DNA from 4 places in the Shouchella rhizosphaerae genome. Region 1 is predicted to be linked to each of the others. Evidence: riboswitches for the same ligand, from Rfam matches in the RefSeq annotation. Region 1 holds a riboswitch; each other region holds the start of a gene.

Region 1 (5,655 bases):
AAAAATTACCGCAAACTACAAGCAAATGACTGCACCACCCTATAGCCCTATGTAAGTTTTGCTCACAAGGTTTTTCGAAAACAGAGGATGTGTATACTAGCATTGTAGAGCCACACCTGGAAGTTGATACAGAAAGGGGTTGCTTTGATGGACAGCCGAATTAAATGGATCGATGCGGCGAAAGGGCTTGGCATTGTTCTTGTTGTCATGAGCCATGCGCCCATCGACGAAACGCTTAAAGCCTTTTTGTTTGCCTTTCATATGCCTTTGTTTTTTTACTTGTCTGGAGCAGTATTTCGTCCTCATTCCATGAGTATTTGGGCCTTTATTAAGAAAAAAGCACGAAGCCTGTTATGGCCATACTTCGTTTTTTCAGCTGCCTCTTATCTCATTTGGTACAGCATGACAAGACATTTTCCTTTCACTGCCGGTGACGACGTCAATCCAATTAATCCGTTTGTCGGCATCTTTTTGTCGACACCTGGGAATTATCAACTTACGTACAACCCGGCCATTTGGTTTCTCACTTGCCTATTTGTTGTCGAATTGCTCTTTTTTCTTTACTATCGCCTGTCTAAAGGAAGATTCATTGCGACGTTTCTCATTGTCGCTGCTATCGCCGGTTACGGGTCGACCATGCTTTCGTTTGCATTGCCTTGGAACATTTTCGTTGCTTTAACGGCGATTGTATTTTACGGCCTTGGCCATTTGACAAAACATTTATGGAAGACGCTCCCATGGTCAAGAGTACTGCTTATTGCCATGCCCTTATTTATATTGGTGTTTTTCGTCCAAGCGTTCAATACAGAGCGTGTTGACATGCGGGCAAATGTACTTGGCGAATTCGGCTACTTTTATTTAGCTGCAATTGCAGGCATCGCCGCCTTTCTTGTGCTCATTCCTAAGCTGCAGCACTCAAAGACACTATTGTTTCTCGGCCAAAACTCGATTGTGATCTTGCTTATCCACTTGCCAATGCTAAACTTTGTCCGCGCTGCCCTTTATTACGGATTTCAAGTTGACTTAAGCACCGCTAACAGTTTGCCTTGGACGTTGTTTTTCACCGTCGTTACGATTGTCCTTGTCGTCCCATTTATCTATTTGTTGCAGAAATACCCATGGCTGCTTGGAAAAGCACCATTGAAAAGGCAGGGGCGGTTGCAGAAGCAACACGCCTTACAAGGAAACGCTGTGCCCCGCTAACAGGGCACAGCGTTTCAGACTGTAGACAAACGCTCGCATACTTCGTCGATTGTCTCGGTCATATGCTCATGAACGCCCGTTCTATTCGCATTTTCCCTCGCCTGCACTCCTCGTCTGACAAGCGTTTTCTATCAGTCTGATGATTTTGTCGACAACCTCCACTATGCCCGCTAACAGGGCACAGCGTTTTTTTAACCGATCGGCCAGTTTTCTTGTTTATAAGCCATATCCCAGAACATATATTCATAGCGGCTCGTATTCATAAAGATCGTTTCAATGCGGTCTAGTTCGGCCTCGCTCTTTTCTGCGGCAAGCTCGTCTAGCTTGGCAATCAGCCAGTCCGCAATTGCGCCAAACTCAGGCGAAGAGTACATTTTCACCCATTCTCCGTATGCCTCATGTTCTGTGGCGCCTGGAATCTTCGCGAGCGCTGTGCCAATTTCATAATAGCTCCAAGCACACGGCAAAATCGCCGCAATGAGCTCGGCAAGGGATCCTTTTTGTGCTTCAGCCATCATCGCGCTGCTATAAGCAAGCGTTACTGGGCCAGGAACTGTCTGTTCCAACTGTTCCTGTGTAATTCCGAGGCGCTTCGCATATGCGCGATGCAGATCCATTTCGCTGTTAAGCGTTTCATCAAGCGCTTTCGCAAAACCAGACATCGTTTCCAAATCAGGTGCCAATACTGTGCCTAGGGCAATGACGCGGGCATACTCAATCAAATATTTATAATCCTGGCACATATAATATTGAAATGCTTCTAGTTCAAGAGTGCCGTGGCCAATTCCTTGGACAAACGGATGATTGTGGCTCGCTTGCCAAATCGGATCAGCGTTTTTACGAATACGTTCTGAAAACTTCATAAGTTATTCTCCCCTTTTTTCGGTATTGCACCATTTATAAATGAAGGCGACAAGCGCTTTCGTATAACGGACGAGTTCATCAATGTCAAGCTGTTCATTCACGCCATGGGCGTGTGCTAATTTCCCAGGCCCATAACAAATCGTCGGCATTCCATATTCGGCCAACCAGCCACCGTCGTTCACGCTAGTTGACATTTCTATTTCCAATGGAGCCTCGAAAACAGTCTGATGGACGGTCTTTAAAACAGATAATGCAGGATGAGCTTCATCGATTGAAAAAGCAGGGAATACTTCCCCTTTGTCTTCAATCATAGAGGCGCCGCCCCAAGTAAAGGTTGGAAGGTGGTCCTTCAACCACACATCCGCTTTAGCTGTAGCAAGAAGATGGGCTTCAATTTCGTTGGCCACTTCTTCGGCAGATTCATTTGGATAAAAATGCACCGTTACCCACAACCTGCATTCATCAGCAATAAACGCTGGATGGCGCCCGCCTTCAATGACAGCTGGATTAATCGTATTGGTTCCAGGCGGAAAACCTGGATACGACTTTGTCACAGCCCAGTGGCGCTCAAGTTCTTGCAAAGCAGCAATCAGTTTAGCCATTTTTTCAATCGCACTAGCTCCCTTTAAGCCGCCACCGGCATGGATCATATTCCGCCGCGTGCCATCATGGTGAGTCGAGTCACTTTTTACGGTAATCCAGCCAGTAATGACACCGCCTTGTCCATGGACACGGCAGTTGCTTGTGTCGGCTACAAGTGCATAATCTGCCGTATAGCCTCGCTCACAACATTGTTTCGTGCCAGCCTCGCCGACTTCTTCGCCTGTAACTGCTTCAAGCAGGACGTCGCCCTTTAGTTCAATGCCATGATCATGCAAAAGACGCAAGGCGAACAAACAAGCGCCAAGCCCGCCTTTCATATCGGCGGCACCACGGCCATACAGCGTCCGTTCTTCTACTCTAGGAGAAAAAGGAGCGTATTTCCATTGGCTTTTTTCTTCCTCTTCGACTGTAGCGACATCGACATGGCCATTTAAAAGGAGGCTATGGTACTTCGTTCTATCTGTGCCTTCTTTCTTTGCCGCGATATTCCAATCGCCTGGGTACGATTCCCACTTATCGACAGCCATCCCCGCAGCACGCAAATAGCCTTCAATATACTGCTGGATATCGGCCGTATTTCGGGCTGGAGGGGCTATGGTCGGATAGGAAATCAAATCAGACACAAGCCGAATGAGCTCCTCTTCCCGTTCTTCCACTTGCTTAAGCAACGATTCCACCTGGTTGTTGTCCTCCTTTTCCACACAAAAAAACCGCTACTTAAAAAAGAAGCGGGTGGCATGTCGAGAAAACGTGCCCGCTTCCCTCCGCTGGTCCGAACCAGATCAGGTGATAAGGGTTAAGGCGTTTGCCTCTCTCAGCTTCCATCATTCGAAGCACCCCTAGCGGTTTTAGTGATTGTTTTGATATACTAACGCTACCATATGTAAGCGCAATCGGCAAGGCTTGATCTTTTATGAACACGATAGGAGATGGCTTTTATGGCTTTTCCACGTAAATTGAAACGCTTGGGTCTTTTTGGGCAAATGACTGCATTAATGGCTATTGTTCTTCTCGTTTCATTGCTGCTTGTAACGGTGTTCTTTTCATCCATTATCGACGGGATGATTGAGCGAACCACGGGAGAAAAAGCACTGGCGGCAGCGGAACTAATCGCTGAACACCCGGACATTATTGATGCGTTTGCCGACCAAAATCCAGCAGCACGGATTCAGCCAATTGCTGAAACATTGCGCAAGCGCACGGGCGCTGATTATGTTGTTATTGCCAATACGGAAGGGATTCGGTATTCTCATCCTCATGAAAACCAAATTGGCCAGAAGACAGAAACAAGCAACGAAGCGCCTCTTGCCGGCAAATCAACCGTTTTTATTGGCAATGGAATTCTTGGCGAGGCTGTAAAAGCCAAAACGCCGATTTTCAACAGAGAAGGAAACATTATCGGCGTTTCATCAGTTGGTTTTCTAACGACTGAAATTAAGGATGACATTCTTTTTTACCAACTGCGCGTTGCTGGCTTTGGCGGTTTAGCCCTCTTGATTGGCATTCCCGGCGCACTCTATATCGCTAGACGCGTCAAAAAACTTATCTTCGGGTTAGAACCGGAGGAAATCTCGCGCGCCTTTTCGGAAAAACAAGCAATTCTCGAATCGGTAGGGGACGCAACGCTGGCAGTTGGCCCCGATCTCCAGATTCTTTCAGCAAATAAACGTGCACGAGTAATTTTAGGGAGCCATGTGGATGGCGAATTAACTGAACCTCAATTGCAAGCGTTTATTAAACAAGCTGCTGAAAACCCGGAAAAGATGACCCAACAGAGGCTATTAATCGCTAACACTCTTTATATTGTGGATGCGGCGCCAATTTTAGCTAAACATGCAGCAATCGGCTTTGTGTTGACGATCCGCCCGTTTTCAGAAGTAGAGGACCTGGCAAATGAATTGTTGGAGATTAAGCAACATACCGAACATATGCGAGCGCAAACCCATGAATACTTGAATAAGCTTAATACATTAAATGGCTTATTGCTGCTTGAGAAATACGAAGAAGCAAAAGCGTTTATGAAAGCGGAAGTAACAGAGTTGCAAGAAACAGTCACCTTCCTCATGGCTTCTGTGAAAGACCCGCTTATTGTCGCAGCTTTGCTTGGCAAAGTAAACCGTGCCAAAGAAATGAAAGCAGCCCTTACATTTGCAGAAGGAAGCACTTGGCTCGATTATCCTGCGACAATCAAAAGCGACCATGTTGTGACTGTCATCGGCAACTTAATTGACAATGCCTTAGAGGCGGCTGTTGCTCACCAAGGAGCAAACGCCCATGTCCATATTGCTTTTACCGATTTTGGGAATGATATGATTATGGATATTGAAGACAACGGCAAGGGTATGACCCCTAAAGAAGAAGCGCACTATTTGGAAACAGGGGCAACAAGCAAAAGCGAGGGCCAGCACGGCCTTGGTTTAACCATCATGCAACACGCCCTTCACCAGCTTCATGGCACTTGGTTCATGGCCGAACGCCCTGGGGGCGGCATGCGTATGACGATTGCTATACCTAAACATAAAAGACTGTAAATCATACAATGCATCTTTATAAGGAAACAAATCAGAGGAGCGAATCAAACTATGCAAACCCCTTCCATCGGCGTGCTGATTGTTGAAGATGATCCAGTCGCCGCTTCTGTTTACGAACAATTGATTCAAAGCAAACTAGATTTTACGATTGTTGGAAAAGCGGAAACAGCGAAAGCGACAAAACAGCTTCTCCAAGTCATTACGCCAGATTTAGTGTTGCTCGACGTTCAATTGCCCGACGCTAACGGCATCGACTTGCTGTTTCACATTAAGCAACTTGACCATCATGTCGACGTCATCCTTATTACTGCCTCTAACGATGCCCAAACAGTAGGAGAGGCCAAACGAGGAGGCGCATTTAGCTATATGCTAAAACCAATTATTGTAGATCGTTTTTTCCAAACACTTGAGGAATACAAAGCAGCGAGAACGAAAGGCAAGCCGAAAAGTACCG
Region 2 (5,655 bases), 990 kb from region 1:
GTAATAAAAAATACAGCGATTAAAAAGATCGTTATAAAGGATGTAATGGTACTAAAGGGCATTGTACTTAGCACGCCAAACAACATCTCTTCATCAGCTAATGTTGAAATAGCGGCAGCCCCCGAAGACTCGGCAGCAATCGATGTCCCCCCTAAAAATGAAAACCAAACAAAGCCTAGCAGCGATGGGACTAGCAGTACGCCAATGACGAATTCTCGCAGTGTCCGTCCTCGCGATACGCGGGCAATGAATGTACCAACGTAAGGGGACCATGCCATCCACCAGGCCCAATAAAACAAGGTCCACGCGTTAATCCAAGCACGGTGTTCTGCACTGTTTGGCGCAATCGTAAAACTAAGTTCAGGCAAGGATTGTATGTACTGGCCAAGTGTATTTGTGAAAAGGTTTAACGAGTACATGGTTGCACCAAACACGGCGAAAAACAGCAACATAAGCACGACAAGTGTCATATTGACAATACTTAAAATGCGGATTCCCTTATCAAGCCCTGTACTTGCTGAAATAAGAAAGAGCACGGTAATCACAACAATAATCGCTAACTGGAGCATAAAGCTGTTTTCTAAGTTTGTCAGGAAGGAAATGCCGCCGTTCATTTGAGCGGCCCCAAATCCGAGCGTCGTTGCAATTCCTGACAATGTGGCAATAATAGCGATCACATCAATCGTTTTGCCAAAGAAGCCATTTGGATTAATTAATGGCGACAACGCTGCGCTAATCAGGCCAGGCTGTTCTTTGCGGAAATTAAAGTAAGCCAAACAAATCGCCACAATTGCATAAATGGCCCAACCATGAAAACCCCAATGGAGAAATACGTACTTCATGGACTCTAGCGCAGCTGCTCCCGTTCCTTCTTCTACAGTCGGTGAGCTCACTGCATAATGAGCAATTGGTTCGGCAGCTCCGAAAAACAGAAGCCCGACGCCGAGTCCTGCGCTAAATAAGAAAGCAAACCATGTTAAGTAACTGTATTCAGGACGGTCTTCATCTTTGCCTAAACGTATCTTTCCATAAGGGCTAAAGATAAAAAAGAGGCATACAAGCAAAAAGAAGGTAACGACGATTAAATAATACCAGCCAAACCGATCGGCGATAAAGGCCTGGGCAGCGGCTGTAATCGCTTCAAGGCGCGCTGGAGCAGAGATGCCAACAACAATAAAGATAAGGAGGATGCCAAGCACCCAGTAAAATACGGGGTCAATCTTCGTTCGTGTGTCATTTGAATTCATTGATGCGCTCCTTGTTTTAAATCAACTGTGATGACGGAATAAACTTTACTTACCCATTTATTCGCGTTTATAACCTGGGAGGTGATTTCCAAATACTTTTCCCATTATACTTAACTCCCATGTATGCGTCTATGAACTCGAACAAAAAGCGATGAAAATAGATAGTTGAGCTTAGGAAGAAGGAATGAGAGGCAAGGAGGATTTACCCACAATGAATGATTGTTAAAACAGAAAGCCCGCATCTTTCTTAGTAAGATGCGGGAGAAAATACAACGAACAAACATTCTGTTTTTTTGTTGACGAACATTCGTTCGATCGTTATAATAATAATCAAAAGGAGTGTGATTATGATGATCCGGTTATTAAACAGAGCTGCTACTGAGCAAGGGCGGGTAGAACTCATCTATGAAGCAAAAAATAAAAAGCTAACCCAAAGGGAAGTTACAGTATACACCGTTACCGAGACGCATGTTTTTTGTTATTGCCATTTAAAAAATGCGTATCGAGCCTTTGCACTGGACCATATTCTCTCATGCGCTTGGTTGACAAATAAACGCGGGAATCGTTCCCTTATTGGTTAACGTTTTTGCCTGGTAACCCATTAAGTCGATGACCCCAATGGTTGGTTGGACCATAGCCATTCCCAATTTGTAAAGACCAAGTAATGGCATCTGCTGTAAAAGCTTTTGCTTTTTGGACTGCATCCAATAGCGCTATGCCTTTAGCCAATTGGGCACAAATCGCTGCTGAGAAGGTACAGCCTGTCCCATGTGTGTGTTTTGTATCCGTACGGGGCGCATCCAATTTAAACAATCCAGTCTCTCTACTGTAAAACACATCAACCGCATCGCCTGTTAAACTTCCCCCTTTTACAACAACGCTTTGTGCCCCTAATTCTTTAACAATCCGTATGGCTGCTTTTTCCATATCGTCAATATCATCAATTTGCATGTCAATTAAATCTTCCGCTTCAGCAATATTAGGTGTGACAATTGTTGCTAAAGGCACAAGTGTCTCGCGAAGCTTAGCGCGCACATGCTTTTCTAGCAATGGGTCGCCGTTTTTGGCCATCATCACTGGGTCGCAAACATAAGGGACGTTTTTGTGGGAATTTAGTTGTTGTTGCAGGAGTTCCATCATTTCTGGGAGCGCGATCATGCCTGTTTTAATAGCGCTTGGGTAAATATCATCGACAACCGCTTGGAACTGCTGGTCGATGAATTCAAGGGGTACGTGGTGGATAGCCCGCACACCTGTCGTATTTTGCGCCACTAGCGAGGTAATCACGCTCATTCCATACACTTCTAGTTCTTGAAACGTCTTGAGATCGGCTTGAATGCCAGCTCCTCCTGTAGGATCGGTTCCAGCGATCGTTAAAGCGCGATAAATCGTCGACAACGCCATCATCCTTTCTGTCTAAAATAAAAAAACAGCCGCCCGTACTTGTGGAGGCGACTGTTGTAATGTAAAAAAAACAAATGTATTTTTTACGTTTCCACTTCCCTACGCTAGTATGAACTAGATCAGGTTGAAGAGTTAAAGGCGAACCTTTTCTCAGCACGAAGCACCCCTAGTGGAATCTATGTGTTTGCTGTTGTTTTACTCGTTAACAGCGTCTTTTAACTGTTTACCTGGCTTGAAAGCAGGGTTTTTTGTTGCTGGGATTTCAATTTCTTCGCCAGTTTGCGGGTTGCGGCCTTTACGAGCAGAACGCTCGCGGACTTCAAAGCTACCAAAACCGACGAGTTGTACTTTTGCTCCTTTTACGAGTGATTCCGTAATGCCATTAAAAACAGCGTCAACTGCTTTGGAAGCGTCTTTTTTAGAGATTTCTGCTTGTTCTGATACTGCATTGATTAAATCTGTTTTGTTCATCTTAAAAAACTCCTTTTCTTATCGTAAAGTTGTTTCATTCTTTTCTTCTTACAGACCAACATATTGCTATATTCGCTGTGTGCGGCTTATAGCGACAATGCCTGCCCTTAATTTACTCATGAATCCTTGTTGTGTCAAGACTTAAAGGCCAAAATAAGGCTGAACACCTGATTTTTAATCACTTTGTAACGTTTTTCCCCAAATTCAGCACTATTCTTGTCATCAAACGTGTCCTTTTATTTAGGGCCTATTTTCTGTAGGTAATGGTTTTGTAGGATTTTCATTTGTTGTCTGTTTGCTGTTGTTCGCATATGTTTTCTTTTCTTTGTCATAAAAAGGCTTCATTTCATCACAAACAGTGGAAGCGTCCATCGGAATGCCTATACGGTAAGCGGATCGAGAAATCATTAATGCTGCAATCGGCACCGTAATAAACACAAATAGAATCGTTAACAACAACTTGCCAATAAACTCGCCTTTTAATACAAAAAAGTAGAGGAATACAGCGGCCATGATCATCATAATGCCAAATGTCGAATTTTTTCCCGTCGCATGGAGACGGGAGTACACATCAGGCAATCGAACGATGCCGACAGCAGAAAGGAAGCCGAAAATAGATCCTAGTAATGCCAAAACTGCGATTAGCCATTCAATCGTCGTCAAACAAATTCCCCCTTTCAAGAAATTTCGCCATGGCGGCTGAGCCTACAAAAGCGAGAATGCCTACGACGAGAAGAATTTCGGTATAGGCGCGTGTGTCTTGAAGAATCATTAAGATGCCGACAAAGCCAATTAATAAGATGCCAACGGTATCAAGCGCCACAATGCGGTCATGATTGGTTGGTCCAAGAAGGGCACGGACAAAACAAAGGAGCGCGGCTAGGCTTAGTATGACTAAAGCAATAGAGAGCAACAAATTAAACATGATAGCGACGGGTCACCTCCAAAATGCCAGCCTCAAATGTATCTTTTGCTTGCTTAACCAGCCCATCTTTGTCTTCGGCATTTAAGGCATGGACAAAAATGTAGCGACCGTCTTCTGAAAACTCAATCGACATCGTTCCTGGTGTCAATGTCATCATGACGGCAAACAATGTTTTTTCCACCCTCGTCTCCAGTTCAGTTGGCACGGCAATGATCCCAGGAGCAATGTTCATTTTAGGGCTGATGACAATTTTGGCAACATCCAGGTTGGCAACCGTCAATTCCTTGGCAAACACACCCATTAGCTTTAAAAAAGACCAAACGCGAAGCATGTAAAAATAGCGGCCTTTAAAACGGATTAAACAAAGAACGACAAGCATCCCTATGACATAACCAAAAACGAAAGTTTGGGCGGTAAAACTGTTTTGAAAGAGCATCCACAAAAACGCAACTAACGTATTTATGATTAATTGAAACGCCATTTTCTCACTCTCCCAAAACAGATTGAATGTAAATTTCCGGATTGAGTAGCTGGTCTGCTACAGCAAGCGAATAAGTAAATACAGGTTCAGCAGCAACGCCTAGGGCAATCGTTAACATCACCAGGGGAACGATTGGCAGCAAGAGTTTTGTTACGGAAATAGAGGCCTGTTCGTCTGTATGTGCTTGTTTTCCCCAGAACGCATATACAAAAATCTTGATCATTGAAAACAACGTCAATAAGCCGACGAGCAACGCGACAAAGGCAATCCCGTAACTTTCGATCACTAAGCTTTCCAAGATGAGCGGGAATTTGCTGAAAAAGCCACTCAAAGGAGGAATCCCAGCAAGGGATAATGCGCAGATTAAAAAGAGCCACGCTAGCCAAGGGTGCGTCTTCAGCAAGCCGCCCATTTGCTTAATATCGGTTGTGCCTGTCACTTTTTGTGTTGCTCCAGCAAACAGAAAAAGTGCTGTTTTGACAATGATATGGTGAGCAATGTAAAAGACTGCCCCAGCAATAGCGGCTCGTGTATAGAGGCCAAGGCCCATTACCATATAACCTACTTGGCTAATGATATGGTAGGAAAGAATCCGTTTGAAATCAAATTGCGATACGGCTCCAAGGACGCCAAAAAACATCGTCAATCCTGCAATCCATAAAATAAACGTATGTGTAAATCCTGGATCATTTGTAAAAATGAGCGTAAATGTTCGGATGATCGCATAAATGCCAACCTTCGTCAACAATCCGCCAAACAGGGCGGCAATCGCAGCTGGCGGCCCGTAATAAGAGCGGGGAAGCCAGAAATAAAGGGGAAATAACGCTCCTTTCATCGCAAATACAATAAAGAAAATCATCGCTACCACTTGCAAAGCCCCTGTTTGTTCCATTTCCCCGATCCGAACTGCTAAGTGGGCCATATTTAACGTGCCTGTAATCCCATAAAGGTAGGCGACGCCAACTAAAAAGAGGATGGAAGCAAATACGTTGATCGCTGCATACTTAAACGATTCTCGCAATTGGTAGCCTGTTCCTCCAATAACGATTAACGCATAGGATGACAACAGCATCACTTCAAAGAAAACAAACAAGTTAAATAAATCCCCAGTGAGAAAAGCGCCGTTT
Region 3 (5,655 bases), 1.3 Mb from region 1:
TTTGCGCTAAGAAGGGTCGTCCCTGCCTCAATCAACACTTGAATGCCAATTATTACCATCAGGAACGCGGCCAACAAGGCGGAAATATGTTCTGCACGGAAATGGCCATACGGATGGTCTTTGTCAGGCGGCTTTTGGGAAATGCGCAAGCCAATTAAAACAGCAATTGAAATAATAATATCAGAAGCATTGTTGTATCCATCAGCGACGAGCGCTTGCGAAAAAAACAAGTAGCCGATTGTCAGCTTTACCGCTGCCAAAAAGATATAAGCGCCTATACTAAGCCATGCGCCGGATTCCCCTTTTTTTAGTTCTTCATATCGTTTCATCAAGGCTAACCCTTTCTCCAAAAAATATGGTGTTTCTTTGCGTTTCTTTATCCTATCAAACAGGCAGCGAGTGGGTCTACAGCAACATGTTTCGCTGCTCGCAGCACTATGGCTTATATGGAACAATGTTTCCCGAAACCAACATTTCGCCCAGCAAAAAAACGAAATCATAGATGAAGAATTACAGGTGATAGCAAAAAGCTGTTTGAATATGTGATATTATGATATAGTAAAGGGATAATAATAACTTGTTTTATTGCCTAGTATAGACAATTAAGCAGTTTTTATTGGGGAGAATAGACGATTCGATCAATTTCATAAAGGGTAAGCATTTTTTTGTTTGTCGTCTTGTTCCTAAACCATATCATCGATGTTACTAGAGAAAAAATGAAGGAGCGCTCGTTCATGACAACACAAAAACTCGAAATTATGAAATGTACGCACAAAAAACAAAAACCCGAGTCTTCTGCTTTAGAGTTTGGCAAGTATTTTACAGACCATATGTTTATCATGGATTATTCAGAAGAGAAAGGCTGGTACAGTCCCCGTATTATTCCTTATCAACCATTGACCCTTGATCCTGCCGCAATGGTATTCCATTATGGGCAAACGGTTTTTGAAGGCTTAAAAGCGTACCGTTCTGAAGATGGGAGCGTCCGCTTATTCCGCCCAGAAGAAAACTTTAAGCGTTTGAATCAATCAAGCGACCGTTTGAGCATCCCGCCGATTGATGAAGCACAAATGCTCGCTTATTTAAAGGAATTGATCCGTATCGATAAAGACTGGATTCCAACGATGCCAGGAACTTCCCTTTATATTCGCCCATTTGTTATTGCGACAGAACCTACATTAGGCGTAGCGCCTTCACGTAATTATAAATTTATGATTATCTTGTCACCAGTCGGAGCTTACTATAAAGAAGGAATCAACCCAATTGGCATTTTTGTAGAAGACCAATATACACGTGCCGCACCAGGGGGGACTGGGACCGCGAAAACGGCTGGCAACTACTGTGCTGCTTACAAAGCACAAGAGCGGGCTACAGCGAACAAACAAGCACAAGTTCTATGGTTGGACGGGATGGAAAAGAAATACGTCGAAGAAGTAGGCAGCATGAATGTGTTTTTTAAATTGAACGGAGAAGTGCATACACCTGGATTATCAGGCAGCATTTTAGAGGGCATTACACGCAAAAGCGTGATCGAGTTGCTGAAAAGTTGGGATATCCCAGTGTTCGAACGGCGGATTTCAATTGAAGAAATTGTGAGCGCAAGCAAAAGCGGTACGCTTGAAGAAGTCTTCGGAACTGGTACAGCAGCGGTCATCTCTCCAGTCGGAGAACTTTTGTGGAAAGACCACAAAATCGTTGTCAACAACAATGAAACAGGAGCGTTGTCCAAACGTTTGTACACGGAATTGACAGGCATTCAAACTGGAGAACAAAAAGACCCGTTTGGCTGGACTGTCCGTTTGGAAGACGAGGAATAACCAAACCCGGAGGCAAGTATGATACGAGCTATTTTCTTTGATTTAGATGATACGTTATTATGGGATAAAAAAAGCATAAAGGAAGCGTTTAGGCAGACATGTGCTTTGGCGGCAACGGTCCATACAGATATTGACCCAGACGCGCTAGAGGAAGCGGTGCGTACTCATGCCACGGAGCTATATCAATCCTATGAAACGTACGAGTTTACAAAACTGATTGGCATAAATCCATTTGAAGGCTTGTGGGGAGCTTTCCGTGATGACACGGAAGACTTTAACCGTCTACGGGAAATTGCCCCTGTGTACCAACAAGCTGCTTGGGAAAAAGGGCTAGCAGAAATAGGCATAGAAGATGGGGAATTAGCGAACCAATTGGCGAGCCATTTTCCATCAGAACGGCGAAAAAACCCGTATGTGTTTGAAGATACGTTTGCAGTCCTTGATGAGCTGCAACATTCTTACAGGCTTTTGCTTTTAACAAATGGCTCTCCTGATCTGCAAAATACGAAATTGGAGATCACTCCTCAACTTGTCCCTTATTTTGACCATATTTTGATTTCTGGCGCTTACGGGAAAGGCAAACCGGATGTAGCAATGTTTAAGCATGCGTTGGAATTGTCAGGGACAGCGAAAGAGGAAGTGCTCATGGTTGGCGATAATTTGCATACAGATATTCTTGGCGGAAACCAAGCTGGAATCGAAACGATTTGGCTAAATCGTGATGGAATTGAAAACACAACCGACATTCGTCCAACCTATGAAATTCGTCGTTTAACCGAAATTAAAAATGTAATTGCCGAAAAAAAAGATTGCAGCTTGTAAAAACATATGGTTAACTTTAAATAACATGATAAATTACAACCACTAGGGGTGCGTTTATGCTGAGAAAGGCGTTTAGCCTTAACCCTTTACCTGATCTAGGTAATGCTAGCGAAGGGAAGTGCGGTGTACAATAGGCGCTGCTTTGGTTTGCCCATGGCAGGGTCGTGTGCGTCGCTCCATCCGTTTCGGGGGAGCGTTTTTTTGTGCCCTTTCCAGTGGAAAAAGGAGACAGAAAATGAACAAGAATCGCTTACGTTTGACAGACATGATTGTGACGATTTTGATTTCGGTTGTGTTTGCGGTCGTATACCGCCTATGGACGCCGGTCACGGACTTAGTCAGCCTCCCAGGGTTGCAAGCAGACCAGCTGCTGTATGGCATGTGGTTTATTGCCGGAACAATTGCAGCATTGCTGATTAAAAAGCCAGGGGTTGCGTTGCTTGCCGAAACCGCGGCCGCTTCAGGGGAATTTTTTGCTGGGTCCCCATACGGACCGTTGTTGCTGTTGTACGGCGCTTTGCAAGGGCTTGGAATTGAGTTGGCTTTTGCCCTATTCAAATACCGCGTATATACAGTATGGACAGCTAGCCTTGGTGCTGTTTTCGCTTCGTTTGCCTCCCTTGGGCTCGATTATTTTAATGCCTATTTGAGTGATTTAACGACTTGGAATATCACATTGCGCGTTGTTTTTCGCACGCTTGGCTCCATTATCATTGCTGGCTTTTTAGCCTCTGCGCTTGTACGGGCACTGGAAAAGACAGGCGTCAGTACGCTTTTGCGCCCCGTTTCCCAAGCCGATTACGACTTGTTTGCTTCGAAAAGGAGTAAAAAGGATGAGTAGAGAACAGGCTGTGTCCATCAAGCAGCTGTCGCTGTCTTATCCGAATAGCGGCACGTTATTATTTGAAGACTTGTCCATTGATATTTACTCAGGGGAGAAAGTGCTTCTGCTTGGTCCAAGTGGCTCAGGAAAATCGACGTTAGCGCATATGATGGCGGGCCTCATCCCCAGTGCGATTGAGCTCCCTTATCATGCTGAAGTGCTTGTTCCCGCCAAGCAGCCTGCGATTGTATTCCAAGATCCAGATACGCAATTTTGCATGCCTTATGTCGATGAAGAAATTGCGTTCGTCTTAGAAAACCGCCGCATGCCCCGTGACCAAATGGATGTGGCGATCGAGCGCCTTTTAGCACAAGTAGGCCTTGATTTACCTGAGCGCCATTGGCCGATTGCTGCAATGTCACAAGGGATGAAACAACGCCTTGCTATTGCTTGCGCACTAGCGGCTGAAAGCGATGTTCTTTTTCTTGACGAACCGACAGCGTTGCTTGATCCGGAGGGGACCACGCAAATATGGCAGACTGTCCGTCAAGCGTGCAGCGGCAAAACAATTATTATTATTGAACATAAAATTTCTGAAATCATTGATTTTGTGGATCGGATTGTGTTGTTTAATGAAGAGGGCCAATTGCTTGACGACGGCGCTCCACAGGAATTGTTTCAGCGCTATCGCCGCCAACTTGATGAATATGGAATCTGGCATCCATATTCATGGAAAAACTATTTGTCCCAATACGCTCCAGGCAAAATAAAGCAGAAGAGGCACACGCCGCTTCTGTTGCTTAACCATTGGGCTGCTTATCGTGGCAAACAACGAGTAGGAAAAGTGGATGAAGCGGTTGTCCATGCTGGCGACTGGGTTTGCATTACGGGCAAAAACGGCGCTGGGAAATCGACCTTTCTGTATGCTTTGATGAATTTGCTCAAATGGAAAGGCACCTATCAGCTAAATGGGGAAGCTGTCAAACCAAAGCAGTCCCTGTCTGAGCAAATTGGTTTTGTTTTTCAAAACCCAGAATTTCAGTTTGTCGCTGATTCTGTTTGGCAAGAGTTATTGGCGGGCTGTAGTAGGGAATCAGCCAATGCCCAAGCACAATCGTTGCTTGAGATGTTCCAATTAGAAGGCAAACAAGACAACCATCCCTATATGCTTTCCATTGGCCAAAAGCGCCGCCTTAGTGTCGCAACAGCCTTTATGGAGCCGCGGCCGCTTTTGCTGTTCGATGAACCGACATTTGGCCAAGATGCAAAAAATACATTCTTGTTGCTTGAAGCGCTAGAAGAGCGCCGCAGGCAAGGGACTGCGATCTTAATGGTGACACATGATGAAATGATTGTTGACCATTTTGCCACGCATGAATGGACGATTAAAAACGGAACCCTTGATACAATAATGGCGCGCACGCGAAATGGAACAGGGGGTGACGTAGGTGGAATACAAATGGAAAGAGACATGGCTTAGCCGTGTGAATCCGAGTTTAAAATTAGTGACAACAATTATTGGTTTTATTGCGATTATTTTCGTGCATAATCCTAACGCATTGCTTGTCTTGTTTCTGGCATCGCTATTTTTGCTTTTCTGCTTTTCTGGCCATCCTCGCAAGTTTGTGTTGTTATACTGTCTGCCATTTTTGTTGTTGTTCATTTCCTCTTCCAGCGCGATGGTTTTATTCGGAAAAGGGGAGACGACGTGGTTTCATTATGGGCTGATCCATATAACGGAGGAAAGCTTTTACCGGGGCATCCATTTAGGTTTACGTGCGTCTACATTCGCCGTGCTTGGTCTATTGTTTGCTTTAACAACAAAACCTGTGCTGCTGTTTTATTCGCTCATGCAGCAACTAAAACTTCCGGCAAACATAGCCTATTCGTTTATGGCTTCGATTCGAATGCTGCCTATTATGGTAAGCGAGTTTCAAACGCTTCACTATGCGTACCGCATAAGAGGCCTTGATCTTGGAAAAGGCGCAACAGGCTTTTTAAAGAAAATGCGTTTTTTTAGTGTTCCATTATTGGCGCAGGCCATACGGCGTGCGCAACGGATCGCGATTGCTATGGAGGCTAAACAGTTTAACGCGGCAGCGAAACGAACGTATTTTTATAAAATCGGCTACTCAAAATGGGATGTCCTTTTCCTTACTACATGCCTTGCGTTCGTAAGCGCAAGTGCCTTGC
Region 4 (5,655 bases), 100 kb from region 1:
TTGGTTATGGTTTGTTGATTGTCGTGCCGATTGCTGGGTATTTGCTGTTATCGTTCTACGAAACTATCCAAAAAAAACGCAAGGAGGCTTCTTGATGAAAAAGGTAAAATCATTGAAATTAGCCATGATCGCTACAGCTTTTGTAGGAGCGTTAGTTATTGTTCTCGGCTCAGGAGGGTCGTTTTCATGGTTTACAGGGGAAACGTCTGCTACTGGGGAAATTAAAAATGGAACGCTGGAAATTAACCATGGCGAGGACATTGACGGCAACATCGTCCAAGCGGAAAGTTTTGCTCCTTCACAGCTAATCTTTGGCGATTGGCTCTCAATTGAAAATACAGGCACCCTGGACACTCATTTGCAAGCAACCTATGACCACTCTGTCGACTTGAATGTACCCATCGATGCGTATAAAGTTGGCTACATTGCGATTAAGTATACAACAACGCCAGGCAGGGATGTGTATGAAGATGCACAATATAAGTTAGACCAATTGTTTAATGGCATTACTAATGAAGTTCAGTCTTTTTCACATACGGCCGAGGCAAATGGCGTTGAAGTTGTAGCTGCCTTAATTGATGAACAAGCTTATGACGAAAATGCTGATCAGTTTGTGCTTGGCGATGGCAGCTTGCAAGGACCTGACAACGAATTTTGGCAATTGGATGAAGGCCAATACATTGATCTTAATTTTGGCGTGAAATTAGACGAGAATGCAGGCAATGAATACCAAGGAGCTGTTTATACTGCTTCACTTGAAGTATTAGCCAAGCAAACAGACCAAGGCGCGAAATAATTTAGTCAGTGGAGGTTGTCGGCATTTGCCGACAACCTCAGACTGTAGACAAACGCTCGCATACTTCGTCGTTTGCCTCACTCATATGCTCATGAACCCCCGTTCTATTCGCATCTTCCCTCGGCTGCACTCCTCGTCTGACAAGCGTTTTCTATCAGTCTGATTGCGGTTAGCGACTTTGCCGACAACCTATTTTTTGTTGTCTACTAAAACAGAAATTCCTATTTTGCTGGTTGATAAAGGTAGCAGTCTTGTTCATGGCTGTTGACTAAGCCAGCAGCTTCCATAAAAGACTGGCAAGTGGTTGGCCCAACAAAGGCCATACCAGCAGACTTTAACACTTTGCTGAGCGCTATAGCTTGTTCGGAAAGGTTGTCCTGTTTATTTGGAGCAAAGGACCAGATAAAATGGGCAAAGGAGCCATGCTCGTTTGCAAGTGTACGAGCTACAGCCGCATTTGTAAGAACGGCACGGATTTTTCCTTCATGGCGAATGATCGCTTTCATTTCTTTTAAGCGCGCCACATCTTCTTCTGTAAAACGGGCCAATGACTCCCAGTTAAAGCTAGCGAATGCAGTTCGGAGCGCATCTCGTTTTTTTAAGACAGTTAGCCAGCTTAATCCTGATTGCATAAGCTCTAACATAAGCATTTCAAATAGCTGTTGGTCGTCATAAGTAGGGCGCCCCCATTCGCTATCATGGTAGTGCTCGTAGAGGGGGCTGTTACTTACCCAACTACAACGCTTTGGCATAGGAACCTCCTCATATTTGAACGATAAGCCGGAGCACTGTTAATAAGCAACCGGCCATTTTTCTTTTACATAAGCCATTTCCCAAAAACTATACTCTAGTTGACAGCTTTTTAAAAAATGGTCTTGCATCCGTTCTTTTTCTTGTTCGGTAGCATGTGCCGCAAGGTCGTCGAGGCGTTTACAAAATTGTTTCGTTACCCCCATTTCTCCGTTTGAGCGGTAAAAGGAAATCCAGTCGAAAAATGGATGGTTCGCTTTTGGCTGGAACGTTTCGTACAAATAGTCGCCGATCGCTTGGTATGTCCACGGACAAGGCAGAAGCACAGCCAATATTTCGGCGAGAGAACCACGGTGGGCGACATCAAGCATGTGGCGTGTATAGTGGTGGGCAGTTGGGGCGAGAGGCTCATATTGCAAATCTTCATAGCGGACGCCTGCCACCTTGCAAAAATTATGGTGAGGGTGTGTTTCACTGTGCAAAATAAAGCCAATTTGTTCCGCGAACATCGCAATGTCTTCGCGGTTTTCGCACCGGCTAATAGCAATGCCGTATATTTGCATAAACGTATTTAAGTATTCAAAATCTTGTTTGACGTAGTGAATAAGGGAATCTGCGGGCAACGAGCCTTTGCCAATACCTTGTACAAACGGATGGCTAAATATGGCTTTGTAAATCGGGTCGGCGGTTTTGCGAAGTTCGGCAGTAAAACTCATAAAAATCGTCTCCTCCTTTTTTTCCACAAAGGGATGCCTGACGCAAAGAAAGGAGAGTTGCTTTACATGAATAAGCAATTGTTCTCCACTTCCCTACGCTGGTACAAGCCAGATCAGGTTCAAAGGGTCAAAGCAGCGCTTTTCTCAGCCAGATGGCTCCCCTAGTGGTTCTTCTTAAAGTGAACCATATCTTCAGACAAAGTGCAATGAATAGCTGTTAACGGTACGTTGCCCACTGGCAAAAAACATTTGCAAGGCACGCTAGAAGGTGTTATGATGCTTCGGAGACTAAAAATAGACAGATAAATGAAATATTGTAAGGATGGGAGACAGCATGAAATCATACGTAATTGATCGGATGTATAAAGCATCTGCAGGGGTCGCCAATGCAGTGCTTGTTACGTTAGGTATTGGACTTTTGTTTGAATCTTTCGGCAATATTTTTGGTTGGAGTGCGTTTGTCACAATTGGCTCCATTACTAAAATTCTACTCGCTCCAGCAATTGGCGCCGGGATCGCTTACCAGCTAGGAGGAAACACGCTCGTCATTTATGCAGCTATGGCTTCGAGTACGGTGGGCGGCAATGCGATTAGTTTTGTCGAAGGGCTGCCAGTTCTCGCACCAGGACAACCTGTGAGCGCTGTTATTGCAGCAGTCGCTGCGACTTATGTCGGCAAACGAATAACTGGAAAGACGAAACTGGATATGATGGCAATTCCTTTTTCCGGTATTTTTGTTGGCGGGCTTGTAGGACTTGTTATGGCAGCTGTTACGACACCGATGCTAGAATGGATAAGCGCGCAACTGGCTACGTCTGTACAAGGATCGCCTATTATCGCTCCAATGGCCATCGCTCTCACATGGAGCATTTTGCTTATGACACCAGCTTCATCGGCTGCACTTGCGATTGCCTTGCAAATGGACCCGATCTCAAGTGGTGCAGCATTAATTGGTTGCACAGCTCAGTTTGTCGGTTTCACCCTTATGTCTTGGAAACAAAACGATGCTGGGGCATTACTTGCCCAAGGGCTTGTCACGCCAAAAGTACAGTTTCCCAATTTAATTAAAAACCCGCGCCTCTGTTTGCCTCCGTTTGCCGCAGCAATTATTTGCGCTCCGATTGCTTCACTAGCCTTTCAGTTCCAAGTTTCGTATGAGCTTGCCGGTTTAGGCTTGAATTCTTTGATTGCGCCTATTACGATTTTTTCCACACAAGGAATAACAGGCTTGTTCATTTTTATAGGCACAGGCATCATTTTGCCAGGGATCATTTCATTGGCGTTATATGAGTTAATCAAACGGATTGGCTGGGCGAAAACAGGCGATTTGCATATTAAACTGCAATAATGGAGAAGAAGGTACTTTCAGGCTTACGCCAAACATAGACGTAATGATGGCCAGCCGAGGCTGTCGTTGGAATAGAAGACAAAGCTCAGCGGAAGCTGAGCTTTGTTTTTTCTTATCCTTCGATTTTTCGTTCAGCTCGTTTTTCTGACTGCGCTTCTTGTTCGCCATCTTGTGGTTTGCTTGATAAGAACCATCCGGCAATGACAATAAGAACTAAAACGCCGTAGAAAAAGAGCTTCCAGCCCGTTGAGTGTGGGAATTCGTGTGGGATCCATGCAATCGCATCATGGGCAAGCACTTGCACCGTCAACTTGACGCCAACCCAGCCAACAATAATAAATGCGGCCGTTTCAAGGCCAGGCCGTTTTTCGAGCAGTGCAACAAATTTTGTAGCTGCAAAGCGCATGATTAAGAGGCCGATGAAACCGCCAAGAAAGACGACAATAAATTGGCCGATGTCCATACTGCCGACCGTGCCGAGGTTAGTTGGCGTTAAAGCGGTGGCCAAGGCAACGGCAGCTAAAATCGAGTCAACAGCAAAGGCGATGTCGGCGACTTCGACTTTTAACACAGTCGTCCAGAAGCCGCTTCCTTTTTTAGCTTTTGCAATGCCGGCCTTTTCCTCGCTTTTCTTGACAATATGCTTTCGGTATAAATGGTTTAGCGCAATGAATAATAGGTATGCGGCACCAATCGCTTGAACTTGCCAAATGTCGACAAGAAAAGAAATGATAAACAACGAACCTAACCGAAAAACAAACGCGCCAGCCAAACCGTAAAAGAGCGCTTTTTTACGTTCTGTCTCAGGCAAATGTTTGACCATAATCGCTAGAACTAGCGCATTATCAGCCGCCAATACACCTTCCAATGCAATAAGCACAACAAGCACCCAGCTGTACTCTAAAAGTAATGATACATCCATCGCTCCACTCGCCTCTCTTTAGTTAATGTCCACTCCAGCTCGTTTTCACCAAAGAGAGGAAAAAATACACAAAAAAGACCTCTGCCTTGGTTTTAAAAACGAGGCAAAGGTCTTGCTAGACATTTATGTATCATGCCAACAACAAAGCCGGTGGAAAATCCACGTAATGACGACTTTGGTTCAAGTTATGTCAATAACTTGCAGCTACTCCCCTTTGAAGGAATGTTATGCAATTAACGATAGTATACGTGAAGATTAATAGAAACGTCAAGCCTTTTTAAAAAATAGAATGGACAGGGCATGAATAAGCCTGCTCTTGGGTAAACATGAACTATAAGAGAAAGGTGTGATTCAGGTTGGAAAAATACAAACATCACATCGTCGAAACAGGAGGCCACACGTTTCACATCGTGTCCGCTGGACAAGAAGATGGAGAACTGGTCCTTTTGCTGCATGGTTTTCCTGAGTTTTGGTACGGATTTCGCCATCAAATCAATGCATTGGCAAGAGCAGGATACCGCGTCATTGTGCCAGACCAACGTGGCTATAACCAGTCCGATAAGCCTAAAGACATTAAAGCTTACACGCTCGATGTCCTTCGTGATGACTGTGTAGCGTTTATTAAAGCGTTTGGGCGGAAACAAGCTTATTTAATCGGTCATGATTGGGGAGGAGCAGTTGCTTGGCATCTAGCTGCCTCAAAGCCAGAAGTTGTGAAAAAGCTTGTCGCCATTAATATTCCCCATCCAGCCGATATGCGTGTTGCTTTAAAGAAGCACCCTTTGCAGCTGTTCCGCAGCGCATATATGCTGTTTTTCCAAGTGCCCCATGCCCCAGAAAAGCTGCTTGCCGCCAGGGATTTTGCCTACTTGGAAGCTGGAATGACGAAAACAGCCAATGAGCGGGCTTTTACAAAGGCGGAATTGCGTCACTATAAACTGGCTTGGCGGCAGCCAGGAGCGCTGAAAGGAATGCTTAATTGGTATCGTGCCATCCGTTTCCAAGGGGTAGACAGGAAGACCGAGATTGATCTGCCAGTCTCTGTGCCGACAAGGATCATTTGGGGAGCCAATGACCTGTTTTTAAGTAAAGCACTCGCACAAGCCAGTTTGAAAAGGTGTAG

What was found. A riboswitch is a leader RNA that binds a small molecule or an ion and turns the genes downstream of it on or off. The one in region 1 is predicted to bind thiamine pyrophosphate.
Region 2: it holds a riboswitch for thiamine pyrophosphate, as region 1 does, so the genes downstream of both, thiD (bifunctional hydroxymethylpyrimidine kinase/phosphomethylpyrimidine kinase) here and V5G21_RS12710 (acetylornithine deacetylase) in region 1, are expected to answer to the same signal.
Region 3: it holds a riboswitch for thiamine pyrophosphate, as region 1 does, so the genes downstream of both, V5G21_RS19130 (ECF transporter S component) here and V5G21_RS12710 (acetylornithine deacetylase) in region 1, are expected to answer to the same signal.
Region 4: it holds a riboswitch for thiamine pyrophosphate, as region 1 does, so the genes downstream of both, tenA (thiaminase II) here and V5G21_RS12710 (acetylornithine deacetylase) in region 1, are expected to answer to the same signal.

Annotation. Positions count from the first base shown of each region.
Region 1 is NZ_CP144921.1:2,561,823-2,567,477, reverse strand. It holds gene V5G21_RS12720 (acyltransferase family protein) at 148-1,203, shown strand; gene tenA (thiaminase II) at 1,395-2,066, opposite strand; gene V5G21_RS12710 (acetylornithine deacetylase) at 2,070-3,347, opposite strand; TPP riboswitch at 3,413-3,521, opposite strand; gene V5G21_RS12705 (ATP-binding protein) at 3,609-5,201, shown strand; gene V5G21_RS12700 (response regulator) at 5,253-5,655, shown strand, end outside.
Region 2 is NZ_CP144921.1:3,547,225-3,552,879, forward strand. It holds gene V5G21_RS17520 (BCCT family transporter) at 1-1,247, opposite strand, end outside; gene V5G21_RS21480 (WYL domain-containing protein) at 1,598-1,828, shown strand; gene thiD (bifunctional hydroxymethylpyrimidine kinase/phosphomethylpyrimidine kinase) at 1,818-2,645, opposite strand; TPP riboswitch at 2,731-2,829, opposite strand; gene V5G21_RS17530 (HU family DNA-binding protein) at 2,847-3,122, opposite strand; gene mnhG (monovalent cation/H(+) antiporter subunit G) at 3,363-3,785, opposite strand; gene V5G21_RS17540 (Na(+)/H(+) antiporter subunit F1) at 3,772-4,047, opposite strand; gene V5G21_RS17545 (Na+/H+ antiporter subunit E) at 4,040-4,528, opposite strand; gene V5G21_RS17550 (Na+/H+ antiporter subunit D) at 4,533-5,655, opposite strand, start outside.
Region 3 is NZ_CP144921.1:3,835,329-3,840,983, forward strand. It holds gene V5G21_RS19115 (cation diffusion facilitator family transporter) at 1-329, opposite strand, end outside; gene V5G21_RS19120 (branched-chain amino acid aminotransferase) at 735-1,817, shown strand; gene V5G21_RS19125 (HAD family hydrolase) at 1,836-2,639, shown strand; TPP riboswitch at 2,674-2,773, shown strand; gene V5G21_RS19130 (ECF transporter S component) at 2,875-3,480, shown strand; gene V5G21_RS19135 (ABC transporter ATP-binding protein) at 3,473-4,942, shown strand; gene V5G21_RS19140 (energy-coupling factor transporter transmembrane component T family protein) at 4,911-5,655, shown strand, end outside.
Region 4 is NZ_CP144921.1:2,662,653-2,668,307, forward strand. It holds gene V5G21_RS13155 (signal peptidase I) at 1-95, shown strand, start outside; gene V5G21_RS13160 (TasA family protein) at 95-796, shown strand; gene V5G21_RS13165 (DNA-3-methyladenine glycosylase I) at 1,018-1,548, opposite strand; gene tenA (thiaminase II) at 1,588-2,262, opposite strand; TPP riboswitch at 2,336-2,435, opposite strand; gene V5G21_RS13175 (PTS transporter subunit IIC) at 2,585-3,610, shown strand; gene V5G21_RS13180 (TerC family protein) at 3,723-4,532, opposite strand; gene V5G21_RS13185 (alpha/beta fold hydrolase) at 4,889-5,655, shown strand, end outside.